DNA from 3 places in the Shewanella rhizosphaerae genome. Region 3 is predicted to be linked to each of the others. Evidence: predicted binding sites of a transcription regulator. Region 3 holds the regulator's gene; each other region holds the start of a gene.
What was found. Region 3 encodes LexA, which represses DNA repair genes until DNA is damaged. Its sites were predicted from a motif close to TACTGTATNNNNATACAGTA; they were not measured.
Positions count from the first base shown of each region.

Region 1: imuA (translesion DNA synthesis-associated protein ImuA) is a predicted target of LexA. The motif match lies at 4,459-4,478, and genes of this name have one in related genera.
Region 2: recA (recombinase RecA) is a predicted target of LexA. The motif match lies at 4,901-4,920, and genes of this name have one in related genera.

Region 1 covers NZ_CP080420.1:2,437,805-2,445,146, forward strand. Annotated here, with positions in the region: gene K0I63_RS10895 (error-prone DNA polymerase) at 1-1,490, opposite strand, end outside; gene K0I63_RS10900 (Y-family DNA polymerase) at 1,490-3,484, opposite strand; gene imuA (translesion DNA synthesis-associated protein ImuA) at 3,485-4,333, opposite strand; gene def (peptide deformylase) at 4,629-5,120, opposite strand; gene K0I63_RS10915 (MFS transporter) at 5,300-7,021, shown strand.
Region 2 covers NZ_CP080420.1:1,388,058-1,395,399, forward strand. Annotated here, with positions in the region: gene K0I63_RS06150 (peptidoglycan DD-metalloendopeptidase family protein) at 1-818, shown strand, start outside; gene rpoS (RNA polymerase sigma factor RpoS) at 896-1,870, shown strand; gene mutS (DNA mismatch repair protein MutS) at 2,130-4,697, opposite strand; gene recA (recombinase RecA) at 5,028-6,089, shown strand; gene recX (recombination regulator RecX) at 6,185-6,637, shown strand; gene alaS (alanine--tRNA ligase) at 6,881-7,342, shown strand, end outside.
Region 3 covers NZ_CP080420.1:134,621-141,962, forward strand. Annotated here, with positions in the region: gene ctaD (cytochrome c oxidase subunit I) at 1-611, opposite strand, end outside; gene coxB (cytochrome c oxidase subunit II) at 621-2,186, opposite strand; gene K0I63_RS00635 (cell division inhibitor SulA) at 2,585-3,094, opposite strand; gene lexA (transcriptional repressor LexA) at 3,091-3,708, opposite strand; gene yrfG (GMP/IMP nucleotidase) at 3,827-4,501, opposite strand; gene nudE (ADP compounds hydrolase NudE) at 4,599-5,144, shown strand; gene cysQ (3'(2'),5'-bisphosphate nucleotidase CysQ) at 5,198-6,010, shown strand; gene K0I63_RS00660 (GNAT family N-acetyltransferase) at 6,003-6,458, shown strand; gene K0I63_RS00665 (TetR/AcrR family transcriptional regulator) at 6,566-7,222, shown strand; gene K0I63_RS00670 (MFS transporter) at 7,213-7,342, shown strand, end outside.

The sequences.
Region 1 (7,342 bases), 2.3 Mb from region 3:
TGATGCTTGGGATCCCGGCGATCGATATTCTTTATCATCAGGGCTACCTGCTCGGCATCTATCCCCAACGCCTTGCCCACATCGCCCATGGCGCTCTTGAAGCGATAGCAGATCACCGCCGCGGCCAGCGCCGTACGCTCACGGCCATATTTGCGATAGATGTACTGAATCACCTCCTCGCGCCGCTCATGCTCGAAGTCCACATCGATATCTGGCGGCTCGTTACGCTCCTTGGAGATGAAGCGCTCGAATAACATGTTGATCTTGGTGGGATCCACCTCTGTGATCCCCAGGCAGTAACAGACCACAGAGTTGGCCGCCGACCCCCTTCCCTGATAGAGGATCTGCTGAGACTTGGCGAAACAGACGATGTCATAGATGGTCAGAAAAAAATACTCATAGGCCATCGCCGCGATCAGCTCTAGCTCCTTCTCATACTGCGCCTTCACCCTATCGGGCACCCCGTCGGGAAAACGGCGTTTAGCGCCTTCGCGCACCGCCTGCGCCAGATAATCGCTGGCCTGCATGCCGGCAGGTACCACCTCGGCCGGGTACTCATACTTGAGCTCATCCAGAGAGAAATGGCAGCGACGGGCCAGAGCCAGGCCGTTATCGATCCACTCTTGGGGATAACGTTTATGCTGCGCCGCAGTCGGCTTGAGGCTGGCTTCGGCGTTGATGGAGCATAGCGCCGCGCCGCTGTCGAGATCCCGCCCATGGGCGATACAGGTTAAAATATCCAGCAGCGGCTGACGCTCCGCCTCGTGCATGCGCACGCCACCAGCCGCCACGCAGGGGATCTTCTGAGCCTGACTCAGCCATTGCCACTGCTGCAAGTTAAGGGCCTCTCCCGGCAGTAAGAGCCGCTCCATCAGCAGATGCAGACGCTCCGGAAAGGCTAGAACCAACCGTGAAGCGATGCTAGCAATGTGCTCACGATAACGGGACAACAGATTAGGCTCATCGCTCTGTGCCGCACTCCCCTTTGCCGTATCGCCCCCAGCCATCTCACTCTCTGCCGTACCGTTTACGGTCAAGTCACTCCTTGCCTCATCTCTCCTTCCCTCGCCACTCCTTGCCTCGCCAGCCTGCCTGAACTGCGCCAGTGTGGGCGGGCGCCACAACAGCAGGCTCTGCTGCTGAGCCAAGATGGCCTCAAGGCTCACCCTGTACTCCCCCTTGCCCTGGCTTCGTCTAGCGTTGGTGATCAGGGCGCTGATCTCACCATAGGCAAGACGGCAAGGCGCCAGCAGCACAAACAGTCCCTCGTCGAGATGAAACTCGGCGCCCAGGATCAGCTTAAGATCGCAGCGCTTGGCCGCCTCATGGGCCTTGACCACACCGGCAAAGGAACACTCATCGGTCAGCGCCAATGCCTGATAACCAAGGCGCTTGGCCTGCTCCACCAGCTCGTGAGGATGGGAAGCCCCGCGCAAGAAGCTGTAGTTCGAGAGGACGTGCAACTCGGCGTACTGTAATTCGCTGTACATTAGCCAAACCATCCCTGCAGGAATAGTCCCTCAGGCGAGCGAAATACCCAGCAGAGCCCCCCCTGATGCATGCGGGCAAGGTAATAATCCCGCGGCGAGGCCGCCGACCAGGGACTGTGCAGCCGCTCCGGCCCCTTGAGCAGGCTCACCGACTCCGGCGCCAACGGTTCGGGCTGGCGCAGTAACCAATTGGGGCGGATGCGGCCATCACACAGGCCATGAAACAGATCTGCAAATAAGGTCGCCTCCTCGCTCAGCGCACGGGTCTTGCCCTGATAGCAAGCCCTCGGCTCGGCGCACAGATCATACGCTTGGCGCTCAAGCGCTTGGCTCTCAAACTTTTGGCTGGAAGCGCCTCGAGTAGAAAGGCTTTGACGAGAAGTGTTTTGACGAGAAGTGTTTTGACGGGAAGTGCTTTGAGAAACAGCTTGATTCGATCGCTTGCCCCCCAAGGCACCCGAGCGGCTTTGAGATACTTGACTTTGAGATACTTGGCTTTGAGATACTTGGCTTTGAGATACTTGGCTCTGAGAAACTCGGCTCTGAGAAAGCGAGCGGCTCTGCCAGCTCAGCTCCGGCAGATGGTGACTGCAGTGCTCAAGCCCCTTAACCTTATCCGCACCTAGACGCGCCTCAAGCAGTGAGAGCAGGCGCATGCTGGCATCGCTCTTACCCTCGCCCTGCCACCAATTGGATGTCTGCACCGATAGCGGCACCAGAGTATCGGCCTGAATAGCCAGGCTGATCACAGGCGCCGCCAGGGTGAGACTCTCTAGCTGCACACGGCAGAGTTTCAGCAAGGCATCCCCCCTATGCTCGGCGAATGGATAACGGATCTCGCAGCGCTGTGGCGCCAGACTCAAGTCGCGAAACACTAAGGTTAATGACAGGGCCAGCACCGCCTGCTGGCGCTGCACCAGATAGGCCGATAGTGTTGCTAGCATGCGCCCGAGGGGAAAGGCCAAGCCTTCGAGGTGACTCACCTCATAGAGCAATTCAAGCTTATGACGATAGGACTCTGGCATCTGGTAAAACTCATGCACCTGAGGCAGCTGCCCCTTGAGCTGAGCCAGCAGGGTTAAGACACTCTCGCCAAAGCGCTCTCCAAGCTCCTTGAGAGGCAAGGCGAGCAGCGCCTGCACCTGAGTCAGCCCCATGTTCTCGCAAGACTGCAGCACATGCCCTGGCAGTGGCAAGATAGAGAGCGGCAGAGGCGCGATCTGCTTAAGACTGATCTGAGGTAAACTCACCAGAGATGCCCCCGCTTGCTCATCTATCGATTGGGCTTTGGTTTCTTCTCCTTGGACTTCCTCCTCTCTTGCCGATTCTCTCACTTCTCGTTTGGCAAGATGAGTAGATGCCGTGACACCTCTTTCAGGCTCAAGGCTTGGTTCCGCATTCCTATGCTCATCACACCCAGCTTCAACAGGCACTGTGAGCGGCAGATACCTGGCTCCCAACTGAGCCAGCAAGGCATTCTCCCCCAGGGCAAATTGACACTCGAGGCCATAGCCTTGGGCGCTCTTCTGATATTGACAGATGAGCCTGTCCAGACCACCGAAGATCTTTGCCATGGAGCCCACCTCCAGCAGCAGGGTGTCTGTCACACTGGGCACATCATAGGATCGACTCGATTTGCTTGCTTTATGTGACTTACTCGGCTTATTTAGCCTATGCTGCTGGGCCTGTTCAAACGGGCAGACAGGCGGCACGACCCTGGCACTGTAGCCATAGCTCCACTGGCACAACCAATGGCTGGCCTCCTGACTCAAGGAGGGGTCATAGGCCAGCAGTTGCAGCGATGGACTGAGCGTCTGGGCGGTAGCCAGGCTCTGCCCCGGCTCCACGCCCAGCTTAGCCGCAGCACTCGATGCGATCAGGATCTGACTCGACTGACGCTCAAAAAGGGCCAGCTCGCCGCCCTGGGGCAAGCCTTGATGATAGCTTTGATACTGGAGTAACCAGTGGGGAAAATAGACCGCCAGCCACAACATCTACGCACTCCAGGGACCTTGTAAGATCTGACCGCTCTGCTGCTTATCCAGCTCATTTTCCAATCTCTTATCCTGCTCCTGCTGTTTAGTCACATCGAGCATCAGACTCTGGGCCAGCAACTCAGGTAGCAGGGATAAGGAGAAGCGCGGCGCCGGCCAGCCCCCACGGCGCTTTAGAATATCCACCTGGGTCTCGAGAAGCCTATCGTTGCCCATTTTTGTGTTGGTTTCGGTACTGGTTTTTGTATTGGTTTCTATGTTGGTTCCTGTGTTGCTTTCAGTGCTGGGTTGCAAGGCGATCCGCAGTGGCACGGGATGAGCCTGATCCTTGACCTTGCTTGGCAGATAACAGAGACACAGGCTCTCGCCCTTCTCGCAGGCAAGCTGCAAGCGCCTGGCCTGACTGACACTGAGACCCTCGAGCCAACATAAGACCAGGGGCGAGGCGCCGCTGGTTAAGATCTGTTCAAGCGCCCAAAGCTGCTCCTTCGGCGTCTGGGTATCGACCCACAGGAGACGGCTGACATCTATCTCCTGCATCGCCAGCGACTGGGGATAAGGCACGTGAGGCGGCGCCACCAGACTCACCAACCCGGCAGCACTTCCCTCCCTCGATTGCCTAGGGATCAGACGGCGCATCAGAGGCAGCGCCAGGCTCAACTCGCCGATCCCTTCGCTGGAGCAGAAGATCTCACACAGCCCCTGACTGGGCCAGCCTCTCTGTCCCAGATGGCGATTAAGCTCGGGATAGCCGCTGTCCAGCCCCATTTGCTGGGGATGATAGACATCGCCGCGCCAGAGATCGCTGCGCTGGAGTAAACGTTCAAGTTGAAGATCTGCCAAGGCCATAATGCACCCGCTTTCATTCGGTTCGGTTAAGCGCCCCCTCGGAAATCGGACTATAGGCTTAGACCTGACTTAAGCTATCGCCATGCTTGACGTCCGAGCAACACTCAACATAAATATCGCACATATACTGTATATAAATACAGTATATTTATAAATTGACAGATCGCAAGCAGAGAAACCTGAGATTGGAGTAGAAAATCACCCCAAAGCATCGAGCCGGTAAGCGGCAGACAGACACAAAAAAACCACCCTAGGGTGGTTTTATCGGTTATGGGTTATCGGCTATCGCTATCGATTAGCGATATTTCTTTACCTTCTTGAGCGCTATCTGCTGCTTGAGGGGCGACAAATGCTCGATAAAGACCTTGCCATCGAGATGATCCATCTCGTGTTGCAGGACGATTGCTAGGAAGTCATCGCTCTCGATCTCAAAAGCCTCCCCCTGACGGTTAAGCGCCTTGACCTTCACCTTCTCGAAACGTGTCACCTTGGCGCGGTAGCCAGGAATTGAGAGACAACCCTCCTCGCCGACGATCTCACCCGAACGCTCGACGAACTCAGGGTTGATCACCACCAAGGGGTGATCGCGATCCTCAGACAGATCGATCACTAAGATGGCGTGTTCGCTGCCCACCTGAGTAGCGGCGAGCCCTATGCCATCGTCTGTGTGGTACATGGTTTCGATCAGATCATCGATAAAACCTTGCACGGCGGCAATGTCTTCTACGGGCTTGGCCTTACGTTTCAGGCGCTCATCGGGAATGGTCAATATATCGAGTACAGGCATAGTCTCAGGTTCTGGTTAATCAAATTAGGCATATAAAGTGGCGCCATTATGACCGAAATCACATTAAAGGCAACCGCAATCGGGTTTTCTCTTCAGGCCAGGCCATGCCGCCGACTTGTATTTCATCGCTCAAGCCGATAGCATAATTAAACAAATGTATACAATATACGAGAGTAATAATGACGACCCCTACACGTACCCCATTGCCCAGTACCTTTTATGTGGCCAATACCATGGAGATCTTCGAGCGTCTCGCCTGGTATGGCTTTTTTACCCTCTCCTCCCTCTACATGACCTCTCCCGCCCATCAAGGCGGCTTAGGCTTTAGCGAACAGGAGCGTGGTCTGTTGCAGGGGATGATCCCCTTCTTTCTCTACCTGTTTCCCGTACTTACCGGCGCACTGGCCGATCGCTATGGCTACCGTAAGATGTTCCTGATCGCCTACGCCATCATGTGTCCCAGCTATTTCCTCCTGGGACAGGTGAGCAGCTTTAGCGGCTTCTTCATCGCCTTCATGGGGGTCGCCATAGGCGCGGCCTGCTTTAAACCTGTGGTGACGGGCACTGTGGCACGCACCACAGATCACACCAACCGCGGCCTGGGTTTTGGCATCTTCTATATGATGGTCAATGTGGGCGGCTTCCTCGGCCCCTTCATCGCAGGTTATGTCCGCGCCATCAGCTGGGACTGGGTCTTCATCATGTCGGCGATCTGGATAGGCATTAACTTCATACCGGCGACCTTCTTCTATCGCGAGCCGACGGATCCCCACCAGCAGCGGGGCAAGCCGCTGTCTCAGGTATTGAGAGACATCCAAGAGGTGCTGGGCAACGCCCGTTTTGCCCTGCTGTTTTTCGGCACCTTAGTGATCCTGCTCTCCTACGGCGCCAAGTGGATCAGTGGCGAGCAGTGCCTCACCATCTATCTGGTGTGGTTTAGTCTGCATTTTCTCTGGAACACGCTGGCCAAGTCAGATAAGCAACTGCCCTGGTATCAACAGAAGATCGCCCTGGGCAACAAACCCTTCGTGATCTACCTGCTTATCCTCTCCGGTTTCTGGATGGTCTACCAGCAGATCTTCATCACCCTACCCATCTATATCCGTGACTTTGTCGATACCTCAGATCTGGTCGCCATGCTCGCCCCCTGGCCCGGACTGCTCGTCTTCTTCGCCCCCGTGGATATCTCTCTGCTCAGCGACGAGCTACTGAACGCGGCAAAAGCCTACACCGCAGGAAGCCTGAGCCTGTCAGAGGCCTACTTCGACTTGGTCCATGCCAAGGTAATGATCCCAAAGGAGGAGCTGGGCACAGCCCTTGGCGCCATCGCACAAAGCCCAGAGCTGGCGAGTCAATATAGCCAGCAGTTCGCCCAGCAGTATCGTCAGGTGAACCCCGAGTACCTTATCGGCTTGAACTTTCTCTCGATCGTGCTGATGCAGGTGATGGTGAGCCGCATCGCCGAGCGCTTCAGTCCACTACCCGTACTGGTGGCCGGCACCCTCATCCTGGCACTGGGCACGGCGCTGGGCGGACTGGCCCACGGCATCCTCATGGGCGGCGCCATGGTGCTTACCTCTATCTTAGTCTTCTCTATCGGCGAGATGGTGGCGTCCCCTAAGAGCCAGGAATATGTGGCCAGCTTCGCGCCCCAGGATAAGAAGGCGATGTTTATGGGCTACTATTTCGTCTCATCGGCCATCGGCTTCCTGCTGGCGGGCCCACTATCGGGTTACCTCTACGCCGAAGTGGCTAAGGGCGCCGGGCAGCCAGCCCTGATGTGGTACATCATAGGCGGCTTCGGCCTGCTTGCCGCCATAGGCCTGGTACTGTTTCACCGCTTTGGTGCCAAACAGGCGTTATCACAGGCGCAGCCAAACGCCTTGGGCGCGCAAGGCTAGCGATACACCTCGCTTCACACAGACAAGCGAGCAGAGAGTAGAACAGACAGGCCAAGCGACAAGAACCTGTCTGTTCTTTTTCCCCTGACAACTCACTGCCAAGCGGCCAAGCACTACAGCGACTATCTCCCTCATCTCGCCTCTCTCGCCTCTCTCGCCTCTCTCGCCTCTCCGCCGCTCAGGCTCTCGGATAGATTGACTCTCCTTTTAACCTTAGAAATTATAAAAAATCTGGTTTACTATCAGAACATAGCCTTAAGCCGGACAGAGGCGTGCTTAAGTTAAACGCACTGAATTAAGCGCATTGAGCTAAACACTTTG
Region 2 (7,342 bases), 1.3 Mb from region 3:
CCGTGGTGAACGTCAACTCGCCGGTGAAGAAAGCCTATAAAAAGGGAGGCCTCACCTCCGACCACTATAAGGTCAAGCGCGGCGATACCCTCTATTCGATCGCCTGGGCAGCCAACAAAGATTTTGCCGAAATTGCCCGATATAACGGGCTTCGCAAGCCCTATACCATCTATCCAGGGCAGGTTTTAAAGCTTAAATCGACAAACGCTGTTACAAATAGCAAAACCCAGCGTAGCACTCAGGTATCGAGTAATAAAACGCAACAAAATACAGCTAAAAATCAACCTAAACAAACAGTTAAATCTAGCCAGCAAGCTGCTGCCAGTAAAACGGCACCGGTGAAAAAATCGCTTGATCGGGGCGATAAATCTGCGTACGCTGTAACAACTGGTCAACAAAATGTTAACGGCGTTATCCACAAGCCCAGTAGCACCCTACCCAAGAAGGTCCAGCGCTGGCATTGGCCCGTTAAAGGCAAGTTGATCGGCACATTCTCTACCAAGGAACAAGGTAATAAAGGGATTAAGATCGCAGGATCCCGAGGCGATCGCATTCAGGCCGCCGCCGATGGGCGAGTGGTGTATGCGGGAAATGCGCTAAGGGGATACGGCAATCTGGTGATCATTAAGCATAGCGATGACTATCTCAGTGCTTATGCTCATGCCGATAAGATCTTAGTAAAAGAGAAGCAGTTCGTTACCGCGGGACAAACGGTGGCGAAAATGGGACAAACGGGTACCAATAGGGTGATGCTGCATTTCGAGATACGGTATCACGGCAAATCCGTCGACCCACTTAAATTTTTGCCTAAATCATAATTTTATAGGCGCCATTTTGGCAATTGGAGGACAGTAAAGTGCAGTAAATTAGCATGTAAAATTTGGGAGAGTATATTATGGGTCGTAAACAATCTACCGCCGTGGCGGAGCCCTTAGTGGACTTGTCTAAGAATGAGTCTGATCTATCAGTGACCAACAGCAAGGAGGTTTTGAAAGACGCAGAACTAGAACAGCAAGTACAAGATGACTTACAAAAGAACTTAGATGCCACTCAGCTGTATTTAAGTGAAATTGGATTTTCCCCCCTATTGAGTGCGGAAGAGGAGGTTTATTTCTCACGTAAGGCCCTAAAAGGCTGTGAAAAATCTCGCAACCGTATGATTGAGAGTAATCTCAGACTCGTCGTAAAAATTGCACGTCGTTATAACAATCGTGGTTTAGCCTTACTGGATCTGATTGAAGAAGGTAACTTAGGTTTGATCCGTGCCGTCGAAAAGTTCGATCCCGAACGCGGCTTCCGTTTCTCAACCTATGCCACTTGGTGGATCCGCCAGACCATAGAACGTGCCATCATGAACCAAACCCGTACCATTCGCCTGCCTATTCATGTGGTGAAGGAGCTGAATGTTTACCTTCGTACCGCCAGGGAACTCGCGCACAAGCTAGATCATGAGCCAACCGCAGAAGAGATCGCCGAGCAGTTAGACCTGCCAAGTAGCGATGTCAGTAAGATGCTCAAGCTTAACGAGCGTATCACTTCGGTCGATACCCCACTGGGTGGCGACAACGACAAGGCGCTGCTAGATGTATTAGCCGATGACGATTGTGTAGGCCCGGATTACAAGGTGCAAGACGACGATATGTCTAAGTCTGTTGTGCGCTGGCTCGACGAGCTGAACAGTAAGCAGAGAGAAGTACTTGCCCGTCGTTTCGGTCTGCTTGGCTATGAGCCATCGACCCTGGAAAATGTCGGTAAAGAGATAGGTCTCACCCGAGAGAGAGTACGCCAGATCCAGGTGGAAGCCCTGAAGCGGCTTAGAGATCTGCTCAGTGCTCAAGGACTATCGGTAGAAGCTATCTTCAGAGTGTAAAAGTGTATCGGGGTGTAGGCTAAAGGGTTACCGCGGCTTTCTTGTTATCGCCTTTGTGAGCGGTCGATAGAGACTGAAAGGTGGATAAGCAATGCTAGCGTCTTATGGAGAAACAAGCGGTGGTTACCTTAAGGTGTAAACCTGTGTCTTGAAGGGCCGACCCCAGAATTAAAAAAAGCGCATCCCAAAGGGGGCGCTTTTTTGCTGTCTAGATTTTGTAACTCGCTTTAGCTCTAGCTACTTTTAAGTGCTCAAAAGTTTAGCGTAGCTGCTTGAGCTCATAGAGAAGATCCAGCGCCTGTCTCGGCGTCAGGCTGTCGGGATCTATGGTATCTAACCTGTCCAGCGCCTTTGAGGTCTCCGGCATGGTCATGCTCAGCTGGGCCTGTCTCAGTTCAGGGAGCCCCTCCTCTCTATCCCGGCTCTCAAGATGATGCAGCTTGTGCTTGGCTGCCTGCACCACCTTGGCCGGAACACCAGCCAGCGCCGCGACTTGAAGGCCATAACTCTTACTCGCCGCACCTTCCTGCACCGCGTGCATGAAGGCGATGGTGTCGTCATGCTCTATGGCGTCGAGGTGCACGTTGGCCACATTTTCCATCTGATCCGGCAGCTGGGTTAGCTCAAAATAGTGGGTGGCAAACAATGTCATAGACTTTAAGTTCTGCGCCAGATGCTCAGCGGCGGACCAGGCCAGGGATAAGCCATCATAGGTCGAGGTGCCACGGCCAATCTCATCCATCAATACCAGGCTCTCGGGCGTCGCGTTATGCAGTATGTTGGCGGTTTCCGTCATCTCCACCATGAAGGTCGAGCGGCCGGAGGCGAGATCGTCCGCCGCGCCAATACGGGTAAAGATGCGATCCACAGGGCCGATGGCGGCTTTCTGGGCCGGCACGAAGCTACCTATATGGGCCATAAGGGTGATCAGAGCCACCTGACGCATATAGGTCGACTTACCACCCATGTTAGGACCGGTAACGATCAGCATGCGCCTTGCCGGGTTGAGGCTGACAGGGTTGGCAATAAACGGCGTCTGACTGACGCGCTCGACCACTGGGTGTCTTCCCGCCTCGATATGTATGCCGCTCTGGGCCGTGAGTTCTGGTCTGTGATAGTCAAGCTGCTCGGCGCGCTCGGCGAAGTTGGTGATCACATCAAGCTCCGCGGCGGCGCGGGCGAAGGCCTGTAGCTCGTGCAGGCGCGGCATTAATAGATCGAACAGTTCTTCCCACAGCTGTTTCTCTAACGCCAGCGCCTTGCCCTGACTGGACAGTACCTTCTCCTCATGCTCTTTAAGCTCGGCGACGATGTAACGCTCGGTGTTCTTAAGGGTTTGTCTGCGCTGGTAGCTCATAGGCACCAGATCCGACTCGCGGCGGCTTACCTCTATGTAGTAGCCGTGCACCCGGTTGTAGCCCACCTTGAGGGTCGAGGCGCCGGTGGCAGCCTTCTCCCGAGCTTCCAGCTCGGCGAGGTAGTCGGTTGCCCCCTGGCTGAGTTTGCGCCACTCATCCAGCTCTGCATGATAGCCCTCTTTAATCACTCCACCGTCGCGGATCAGCATGGGCGGGTTGTCGACGATGGCGCGGCTTAGAAGGGCATGCTCTTCGGGAAACTCGCCGATAGATTGCGACAGGGTACGTAGATGTGCGCTGTGACAATCGGCTAGCTGTTGCTGTATTTCTGGCAATAGGGCTAGTGCCTGACGCAGGCGGGCAAAGTCACGGGGGCGGGCGCTGCGGATGGCCAAACGCGCGGTAATACGCTCTATGTCGCCCAGGGCTTTTAGCTGCTCATGTAGACTCTCGTGATAGCCATTGTCCAGCAGCTCGTCTATGGCATCATGACGGGCGCGGATGATGTTGTGGTTGCGCAGCGGCTCGTGGATCCAGCGCTGCAACATACGGCTGCCCATGGGAGTTGCCGTGTTATCCAGTACCGAGGCCAGGGTGTTGTCGCTGCCGCCTTGCAGGTTACGGGTCAGCTCCAGATTCTTACGGGTGGCAGCGTCCAGCACTATGCTGTCGCACTGATTGAAGCGGGTGATAGCGTTGATATGGGGCAGGGCGGTCCGCTGGGTATCTTTCACATACTGGATAAGACAGCCGGCCGCCTGTAGCGATAGCCTGACTTCTCCCAGGCCAAAGCCATAGAGATCTTTGGTGCCGAACTGTTCCAGCAGTAGCTTATAGCTGGTGTCGTAGTCGAACTCCCATTCGGGACGGCGACGCTTACCCGACAGTGAGGCGATCAAAGCTGGCTCGCTGAAATCTTCGCTGTAGAGCAGCTCTGCGGGATTGGTGCGTTGCAGCTCGGCTTCCAGCGCCTCTTTGCTGGCCAGTTCGGTGACCACGAAGCGTCCGGATGAGACATCCAGGGTCGCGTAACCAAAACCCACCTTGCCGTGATAGACGGCGGCCAGCAGGTTGTCTTGCCGCTCCTGCAGCAGGGCCTCATCAGTGAGTGTCCCCGGGGTGACGATGCGGACAATCTTACGTTCTACCGGCCCCTTGGTCGTGGCGGGATCGCCTATCTGCTCGCAGATAGCCACAGATACCCTGAGCTGCACAAGCTTAGCAAGATAGCCTTCTACCGCATGGTAGGGGATGCCTGCCATGGGGATAGGATCGCCGCCACTCTTGCCGCGAGCGGTCAGGGAGATCCCCAGCAGCTCTGAGGCCCGCTTAGCATCGTCGTAGAAGAGCTCGTAAAAATCTCCCATACGATAAAAAAGCAACATATCGGGTGTTTCGGCTTTCAGCGTCAGGTATTGACGCATCATGGGGGTGTGCTTTTCAAGATGTTGAGTATCGACGGCGTTCATGAATTAACCAAGGTATCCTGCTACAAAAATGTCTGTCATAGCCCTTCGGCTAGCACAGAATGAATGGCCACAATACTAACAATAAATTGATGGCGGTTGCGCATTTATCCTGCCTGTTTGGATAAATTTAGTGCTAATGCGCCCGGGAAAATTTGACCGGCTTTGGTTAAGGCCGGATAAAAATAATCGCATACAGTACTTGATACTGTATGATTGTACAGTATACTAGGTTGCATATTGAGACAGCCTAAAGCGATGCAGAAACCGTCTGCGGGCTTTAACTTAACGGATACCCCACAGCGCAGCGTCTGTGATTGAGAGGAAAGCAGAATGAAGATTGATGCGAATAAAGAGAAAGCCCTGAGCGCGGTCCTTGGCCAGATTGAGAAGCAGTTTGGTAAAGGCTCTATCATGAAGCTAGGTGAAAACCGCTCTATGGATGTTGAGACTATCTCAACGGGTTCTCTGTCGCTTGACGTTGCATTGGGTGCAGGCGGTCTGCCACTGGGGCGTATCGTTGAGATCTATGGCCCTGAATCTTCGGGTAAGACCACTCTGACACTGGAAGTGATTGCTGCTGCCCAGCGTGAAGGTAAGGTTTGTGCATTCATCGACGCCGAGCACGCGCTGGATCCTATCTATGCACAAAAACTCGGTGTGGATATCGATAACCTGCTGTGTTCTCAGCCAGATACCGGTGAGCAGGCGCTTGAGATCTGTGACGCTCTGACTCGCTCTGGTGCCGTCGACGTGATCATCGTCGACTCGGTTGCCGCCCTGACGCCTAAGGCGGAAATTGAGGGTGAGATCGGTGATTCTCACATGGGTCTTGCGGCGCGTATGATGAGTCAGGCGATGCGTAAGCTAGCGGGTAACCTGAAGCAATCTAACACCTTGCTGATCTTCATCAACCAGATCCGTATGAAGATAGGCGTGATGTTCGGTAACCCTGAGACCACTACCGGTGGTAACGCGCTTAAGTTCTACGCCTCTGTTCGTCTGGATATTCGTCGCACCGGCGCCATCAAGGACCGTGAAGAGGTCATTGGTAACGAGACTCGCGTTAAGGTGGTGAAGAACAAGATTGCCGCGCCATTCAAACAGGCAGAGTTCCAGATCCTTTATGGTGAAGGTATTAACCGTACCGGTGAGTTGGTAGACCTTGGCGTGATGCACAAGCTGATTGAAAAGTCAGGCGCCTGGTATAGCTACAAGGGTGACAAGATTGGCCAGGGCCGTGCCAATGCCGGTAAATACCTGGTAGAGAACCCAGAGATTGGCGCCGAAATCGACCAGGCGTTACGCGCCATGTTGCTGGGCGGTGGTCAAGCGGTGGCTCAGTCGGCCACAGGCGATGAGAACGTCGACCTGGAAACCGGTGAAGTATTTTAAGCTCGCCGAGTCAACTAAGCCTTTCCTTAAGACTCTGGCTTTGTAATGGCTAGGTTTCGTAATGGCTCTGGCTTTGTAATGACTATGGTTTCTCAATGACGATGTCGGCGATGCAAGTCGCGGTGGGCCTGCTGGCTCGCCGCGATTATTCCCGCTATCAGATAAAGAGTAAGCTGAACCAGAAAGGCTTTGCTGACGGTGAGATAGAGGCTGTTCTTGGTCAATGTGAAAGCCAAGGATATCTCGATGATGCCAGGTTTGCCGGGCTCTTGTTGCGCTCTCATATTGCTAAAGGCCATGGTCAGAATAAGATACGCCAATCTATGTCCCAAAAGGGGCTGACCAAAGAGATTATCGAGTCTAGCCTCAATCAGAGTGACTGCGACTGGTTCGAGCTAGCAAGACAGAAGGCTGCTAAGAAATATGCCACTAGCGGCCCCATCCAAGATCAGAAAGAGCGCGCCAAACGAGTGCGTTATCTTCTCTCCCAAGGCTTTGGCTTCGATCAGGTCGCCTATGCCTTAGAGGTCGACCCAGACTTAGATTAATACCGCGTCTATATTCGGGCTTATGCTGGGTTCTAGTCCACTATCCTGATTTCGCTTTATCTTCTTCCGCGCGCTACCGCTATAAGACCCAATGGAAACTTAGCCTTTTTAGGCTTTCTTTGGGGATCCTCGGCTAAACCTCTGGTTGTTCATCTATAGACTGCTTATAATGCTGGGCTAACTGAGCATCGTCGGTGAGCCTTTTGCTTTCATCGCTAAAATAATCAAATTCAGGATGATTTCATGTATCAAACCACTGCAGCGCTGAGAAGTGCTTTCTTGGAGTTTTTCCGCAGAAACGGTCACCAGGTTGTGGACAGCAGTTCACTGGTACCTGGCAATGATCCCACCTTGCTATTTACCAACGCAGGGATGAACCAATTTAAAGATGTTTTCCTTGGGGAAGACAAGCGCGACTACAGCCGCGCCACCACGGCACAGCGCTGCGTGCGCGCCGGTGGTAAGCACAACGACCTGGATAATGTCGGTTACACCGCACGTCACCACACCTTCTTCGAAATGCTGGGTAACTTCAGCTTCGGTGATTATTTCAAGCAAGATGCGATTCGCTTCGCCTGGACCTTCCTGACCGAAGAACTCAAGCTGCCAAAAGAGCGCCTGTGTGTCACCGTCTATGAGACAGACGATGAAGCCTTCGAGATCTGGAACAAAGAGATTGGCGTCGCGGCCGAGAACATCATCCGC
Region 3 (7,342 bases):
TTCATCCAGCTCATGCCCGGAGCGCGCATGTTGACTATGGTCACGATCACGTTGATGGCGCCCATGATGGAGCTGATACCCATGATGTGCACCGAGAAGACAAACAGCGCCGTGCTATCCGGGCTATAGGCCGTCGACAGCGGGGCGTAGAAGGTCCAACCAAAGTTAGGCCCGCCACCCTCCATAAACAGCGAGCTGAGCAGGATCGCAAAGGCGAAGGGCAAGATCCAGAAGCTCCAGTTGTTCATCCGCGGTAGGGCCATGTCTGGCGCGCCTATCATCATAGGGATCAGCCAGTTGGCCAGGCCGGTAAAGGCCGGCATCACGGCGCCAAACACCATGATGAGGCCGTGAACCGTGGTCATCTGATTGAAGAAGTTGGGCTCCACCAGTTGCAGACCCGGCTGGAACAGCTCGGCGCGGATCACCATGGCCATGGCGCCGCCGGTCAAGAACATGATGAAACTGAACCAGAGATACAGGGTGCCAATATCTTTATGGTTGGTGGTAAACAGCCAACGTTTTATACCCGTCGGGTGCTCCTCATGGTGGGTCGAATGTTCGCCAATATGAGTGGCATCCATATCTGCTTCACGCGTTATTGCATTCATAATGCCTCCCTATTGACCCTGTTGATTGACGTCTGTTGCCTGAACCATGTCGCCTGTGTTGTTACCCCAGGCGTTACGCTCATAGGTGATCACCGAGGCGAGCTCCTGTGGCGTTAACTGGTTGGCGAAGGCCTGCATGGCGGTGCCAGGCTTACCGTGAAGCACTATGTTCAGATGATTTTCAACTGGCCCAGTGGCGATGGCACTGCCTTTGAGAGCCGGGAAGGCGCCGGGTAATCCCATGCCTGTGGCCTGATGACAGGCGGCGCAGTGACCGAGATATACCTGTTCACCCTTGGCCATCAGCTCATCCATGGTCAGATCGTCTAACACAGGTGCTTGAGATTCCTCGGCGGCGGAGCTTGCTGCTGCACTCGATTCGGCTGCCGGGGTAGGCATAGCTTGAACCGCTTCGGCAGCTGCATCTGCTCCTGTATCAGCCCCGCTCGATGCGCCTGCGTTTGCCTGATTGACATCGGCTGCCTGAACCGTATCGCCCGTGTCGTTACCCCAGGCATTACGTTCGAAGGTGACCACGGCGGCTATTTCTGTGGCGGTCAGTTGCTGGGCGAAGGCCTGCATCGCTGTGCCTGAGCGGCCATGTAGCACCACATCTAGGTGATCGGCGACAGGGCCCTTGATGATTGGGCTGCCTATGAGTGACGGGAATACACCAGGTAAACCGGCACCATTTGGCTGGTGGCAGGCTGCGCAGCGGGCCATATAGACCTGTTCGCCCTGGGTCATCAGCTCTTCTTTCGTCAGGGTTTTTGACAGTGCGGCCTGGGCCTCGGCGGCGGCCGCGCTGGCCTGTGCCTCCTGCTCGACAATCCAGTTGTCGAAATCGGCCTCGGAAAGTACCTGTACTACGATCGGCATGAAGCCGTGATCCTTGCCGCAAAGCTCGGCGCACTGGCCACGGTAGATGCCTGGCTTGTCGATGCGGGTCCAGGCCTCGTTGATAAAGCCCGGGTTAGCATCTTTCTTTACCGCGAAGGCCGGCACCCACCAGGAGTGGATCACATCTTCCGAGGTCATCAGGAAGCGGATTTTACGATTTACCGGCAATACCAGTGGCTTGTCGACCTCCAACAGGTAGTGTTCGCCTTTGGTCTCCTTGCCCTCTATCTGTTCTCTGGGAGTCGCCAGCAGGCTGTAGTAGCTGATGTCTTGATCAAAATAGCTGTAGTGCCATTTCCATTGGGAGCCAGTGATCTTGATGGTGAGATCGGCATTGCTGGGATCTTCCATGGCGATGAGGGTCTTGGTGGCCGGGATTGCCATGAGGATCAAGATGACAAAGGGAACGAGCGTCCAGGCGATCTCTACCTTAGTGCTCTCATGAAAGTTTGCCGCGACGGCACCCTTAGAGCGCCTATGGTTGATGATGGCGTAGATCATCACCCCAAAGACGACTAGGCCTATGGCACAACAGATATAGAGAATCGTCATATGAAGGCTAAACACCTTATTGCTGATCTCTGTGACCCCTGATGTCATGTTCAGGGGCATATCTGCTGCGAGTATGGTGGGCGTAAATAGCAACGCCAGCAAACAACACAACACTTGCTTCACTAGACTTCTCCTCTGTCAATTGCGAAGGCAACTACAAAGAAGAGCCACACAGTATGTCTCGGCTCTATGCAAACTCTTCAGTTCCCAAAAAAGCAACGATGACTTCAAAGTGCGTCGGTGGTGAATCTCTTGTTCTGCTGGTGGTGACCACGCTTGCACTTACGGCTGAATATATCAGACCAATTTCAGCTTCCGTGGGCGAGGTATTACAGGTTCATTTTCGCCGCTCAAGCCGACAACCAAATTGTGCGATATAACAAATAATCGTTGATATCTCTTACTAACTTAATGGCTGTTTAAATATTGATCAAGATCACTTTTATTTTATTTTGCTAAACAAAACAGACACAAAAACGCCCCTTGCGGGGCGTCTGTATGGAAAGGTAGGGCGCGGAATATCAGTGTAGCGAACTGAACAGACTCAAGGTCTGGCCGCTGAGATCCTCTTGGGGAAAAGGGTTGGCAGGTAAGTGACCGTTCGCATCTTCGATCACCACTCCCAGGGCGCGGGTATTCTTGGCAACTATCTGTAGGCGACGACTGTCACGGGCATCCAGGGTTTGTGCCCAGCAGATCACCGCACTGGATGTACCACTTGTGAGGGCTTTTTCCATCGCCCACAGGGTTTCGACCTCATCCTTGGTGTGTACCAAGAGGATGCGATCCATACGCACACCGCCATCGGCCAGCATCTGTTTGTAGCCTATGTTAGGTGGGCTGATCAACACCACCCATTGTCCCTGCTGACTGAGTCTGGCTAGCTCCGGGGTGAGGGCCTGCAGCTCCTGCTTGCCCAGGGTCGAACTTGCCGTGGTAGAGATAGTGTTGCCATCGCTGCGCTTTAGTGAGCTGTCGAGATCGACCCACAGCCCTGGATGGCGTGGCGCCATGCCCATTAGGTTGTTCATTGCCAGTCTCCATTTCGAATAACGCCGACGGCCAGGCCTTCGATGCTCAGGCTCTGGGTGGTAAGGTCCACCACGATAGGGGAATACTCTTCATTCTCGGCATGCAGATAGACGGTGCTGCCACGCTTCTCGAAGCGTTTTACCGTTACATCATCTTCCACGCGGGCCACGACTATCTGGCCGTTTCTTGCCTGTTCGACCTTATGTACCGCCAGCAGATCGCCCTCGAGAATACCTATATCTTTCATACTGTCACCTCTGACTCGTAGCAAGAAGTCGGCGCTGGGGCGGAACATGCTAGGGTCAACCTGATAGTGTTGTTCCACATGCTCCTGGGCCAGGATGGGCTCACCGGCGGCTACCTGACCTATGAGGGGCAGGCCGAGATCTTCTGGCTCTTCTTCCTGGGTCAGCTTGATGCCACGCGAGGTGCCGGGCATGATTTCGATGCAGCCTTTCTTGGCCAGGGCCTTGAGGTGTTCCTCGGCGGCATTGGCGCTCTTAAAGCCTAGTCGACGCGCAATCTCGGCACGGGTAGGCGGCATGCCCGTGTCGGCAATATTGCGTTTTATCAGATCTAAAATCTCGGCTTGTCTCGGGGTTAAGGGTCTCATGATTAATCCTGTCTTTCCATACAGTACCTGTCAGTATATACAGTATTTTATACAGTGCAAGTATTAACCAGATTTTCTCCCAATCCCATCAAGCGATTAGCGCCTAAAGTGTGATTTATTAGCCAAGTTGCGCCTGTTCAAGGGAGAGCAGCAGATGATGGTAATCGTCGATGGCCGGGAAGTCGGTAAACTGCTTGTGAGGCTTCTGGCTGTCGGGATTCTTGATCCCCAGCTGGTAGCCGACGCCAGCCTTCTTGGCTGCCTGTAGTATGGGCTCGCTGTCGTCGATAAACAGGCAGCGGCTGGGATCCAAGGAATACTGATTAAACAGGTGACGCCAAAATTGCGGGTGTTCCTTGGGATAGCCGGTGGCGTGACTCGAGAGCATCTCATCGAGCCCGTTAGCCAGATCTGTATGCTCGAGTTTCAGCGCCAGGCTGTGGGGATGGGCGTTGGTGACCAAGATGCGCCGCTTGCTGTGTCTGGCCAGAGCGGTGAGAAAGGGCATGCTGTCCTGACGCAGCTGGATCCTGTCCACCAAAGTGTGGTGCAAAGCCAGGATGTCTAAACCCAGCTCCTGTTGCCAATATTCCAGGCAATACCACTCCAGGGTGCCGAACACCTTGGCGTAGGCATCCTCCACCAGTTGTTGGGCGTCGGCCTTAGGGATCTGCCTTTGTTCACACAAGGCCTGAGGCACCAGGCTAAGCCAGAAATGGTTGTCGAAATGCAGATCCAACAGGGTGCCGTCCATATCCAGTAGCACGGTATCTATCTTATTCCAGGGAAACATAAAGCGAGTAAAAAAATTCCTTGGTTTGAGTTGTGGATTAGGCCCATCATAGTAAGATTGAGTGGTTAAGCAAACGCCATTTTTATCAGGAAGATTCATGCCGGACAAAAAGCCGCAGATCCTACATGCCGAAGTTGTTGCCCAGAGCCGTCTGTTTCAGATAGAGCAGGTGCATTTAAAATTTTCGAACCAGGTTGAGCGCCAGTATGAGCGCATGAAGGGCAACGCCCGTGGCGCCGTGATGGTGGTGCCTGTGCATGGCGAGGAGCTATTGCTGGGACGCGAATATGCGGCGGGCACCCACAGCTATGAGCTGGGTTTCCCCAAGGGCCTGGTGGATCCCGGTGAGACCCATGCCGAGGCGGCCAACCGTGAGCTGCAGGAAGAGATAGGTTTTGGTGCGCGTAAGTTGACCCATCTGATGGAGTTGAGCCTGGCCCCCGGCTACTTTGCCAGCAAGATGCAGATCTTCGTCGCCGAAGATCTGTATGAGAGTCGATTGCAGGGTGACGAGCCCGAACCTATAGAGGTGGTGCGCTGGCCATTGAGCCAGTGGTCTGAGCTGTTATTAGAAGATGATTTTTCCGAATCTCGAAGCGTTAGCGCCTTGTTTTTGGCACAGAAACATCTAAAACTAAAGTAGTTAATCCGAATTATCATATTAGGCATTGCCAGATGTAGGCTGTTGGAGTTGTGATGAAGCCAGAAGAGTATGTTGAGCAGGCGATTTCGATTGCCATCGAGGCGGGTGAGGCCATCAAAGGGATCTACCTCGAGGGCAGTTTTGACAAAGAGGTGAAATCCGACAATACCCCGGTAACCTCTGCCGATATCGCGGCCCATGAGATCATCTCTTCTCAGCTAAGCAGCCTTACCCCTGAGATCCCTGTCCTCTCAGAAGAAGCGGCCGATATTCCTTTCTCCGAGCGCGCCGATTGGCAGCGTTACTGGTTGGTAGATCCTCTCGATGGCACGGGTGAGTTTATCGCCGGTAGCGGCGACTTCTCGGTGATCATCGCCCTGGTCGAGCACAATCGTCCCATCATGGGAATCGTCTATGTGCCCATGACGGGTGTGGTCTACTATGCCGTGGCAGGCCTGGGTGCCTACAAGCGTAGCAGCAAGGGCGAGGTGCGTATCGCCAGCAAGCAGCTGACCAAAGACGATGAGCCCTGCCTGCGTCTGGCGGTGAGCCGCCGTCAGGATCCTCAATCTGTGTTGAAGCTCTTCAATCATCCTAAGCATTGTGAACTCGTGGTGCTTGGCGGTGCGGCGCTAAAGAGCTGCCTGGTGGCAGAGGGCCGCGCCGACTGCTATGTGCGCATCGGCCCAACCGGCGAGTGGGACACAGGTGCGGCGCAGATCATCATCGAAGAGGCCGGCGGCCAGGTAATGGATCTCGAGCTGCAGCCGCTGAGCTACAACGAGCGTGAATCACTGGAGAACCCCAACTTCATCGTCGTGGGCTCGACTCACCTGCCATGGGATGAGCTGTTAACCGGTGAATAATCCTAATCTTATCAGTGTCGAGGCGGCTTGTAAGACTCAGCTGCCGGCGATCTATCGTCTCGAGCAGGGGCTCTTTGGCGACCATGCCTACCCGGATTTTTTCTTTCGTCAGAGCTTCGATTGCTGGCCGAGCGGGCTGCTTGTCGCCTGCGATAACGCTGAACGCCTGCTCGGTTACATCTTGCTGGCTAGGAGTGAACAGGCCGACTGCGCCTGGATCCTCTCTGTGGCCGTCGACGATGCCGCTCAGGGTCGGGGTATAGGCAGGCGCCTGATCACCGAGTCTCTGAGTGCGCTGCCAGGTAACGTGACCCAGGTAAAACTCACGGTAGCGCCGGATAACCCCGCCAGACACCTCTATGCCAAGCTGGGCTTTGTCGACCAGGGGCTGGAAGCCGATTATTTCGGCCCGGGCGAAGACAGGATCCTCATGATACTCCAGCGATAAAATCCTAATTTTCATCTACCCGGTGAAAAATAATCTTATTGTGAACATTGTTTTTTATTTTGCTTGCTGGTAACTTGTGCACAAATTGACAGCGCGATGGAGCCGAGATGGCAAGACGCAAAGAACATACTCATGATGAGATCCGGGCGATGGCGACCACTGCGGTGCTGCGCCACCTGGAGGTCGAGCCGCTCGATAGCCTGAGCCTGCGCAAGGTCGCGGCGGCCATAGGTTATGTGCCCAGCACCCTGGTGAATCTCTTCGGCAGCTATCAGGGCTTGCTGCTGGCGGTTGCAGAGCAGACCCTGGACGAGCTGTATCGGCACCTGGCTGCTAAAGCCCAAATATCTCAAGCAAATGCCTCTCAAGCACCTGCCGCTCAAAGCCAAGCGTCTGAGTCGAGTCAGCTTGAGGCGATGGCCGCGGCCTATCAGCAATTTGCCTTCGCGCAGCCAAGGGCGTTTCAGCTGATCTTCGAGCTTAAGGCGACGGAGGAGCAGGGGCTGAGCGATCACCATGCCCAGCTAATCGCGCAGCTGTTCGGCCTGATTGAGTCTTGCTTGGCGCGTCTGCTGCCCGAGCTTTCTGCCGAGCAACTATTACTGGCGAGCCGCGCCCTGTGGGGCGGCGTCCATGGTTTGGTGAGTCTGGCGCTGGACGACAAGCTCTTTGCCCCAGGGATCGGTATTGAGCAGGCCATTAGTCATCATCTAGCGGTACAACTTAAAGGATTGGGTTATCACAAGGAGGCGTTATGTTGTTAACCAAGCGGTTTTTCCCCTATTTTGCGACCCAGTGTCTGGGCGCGCTCAACGATAATATCTACAAGAATGTGCTGCTGCTGATGGTGACCTACAGCCAGATAGAGAGCCTGCCCATCAGCG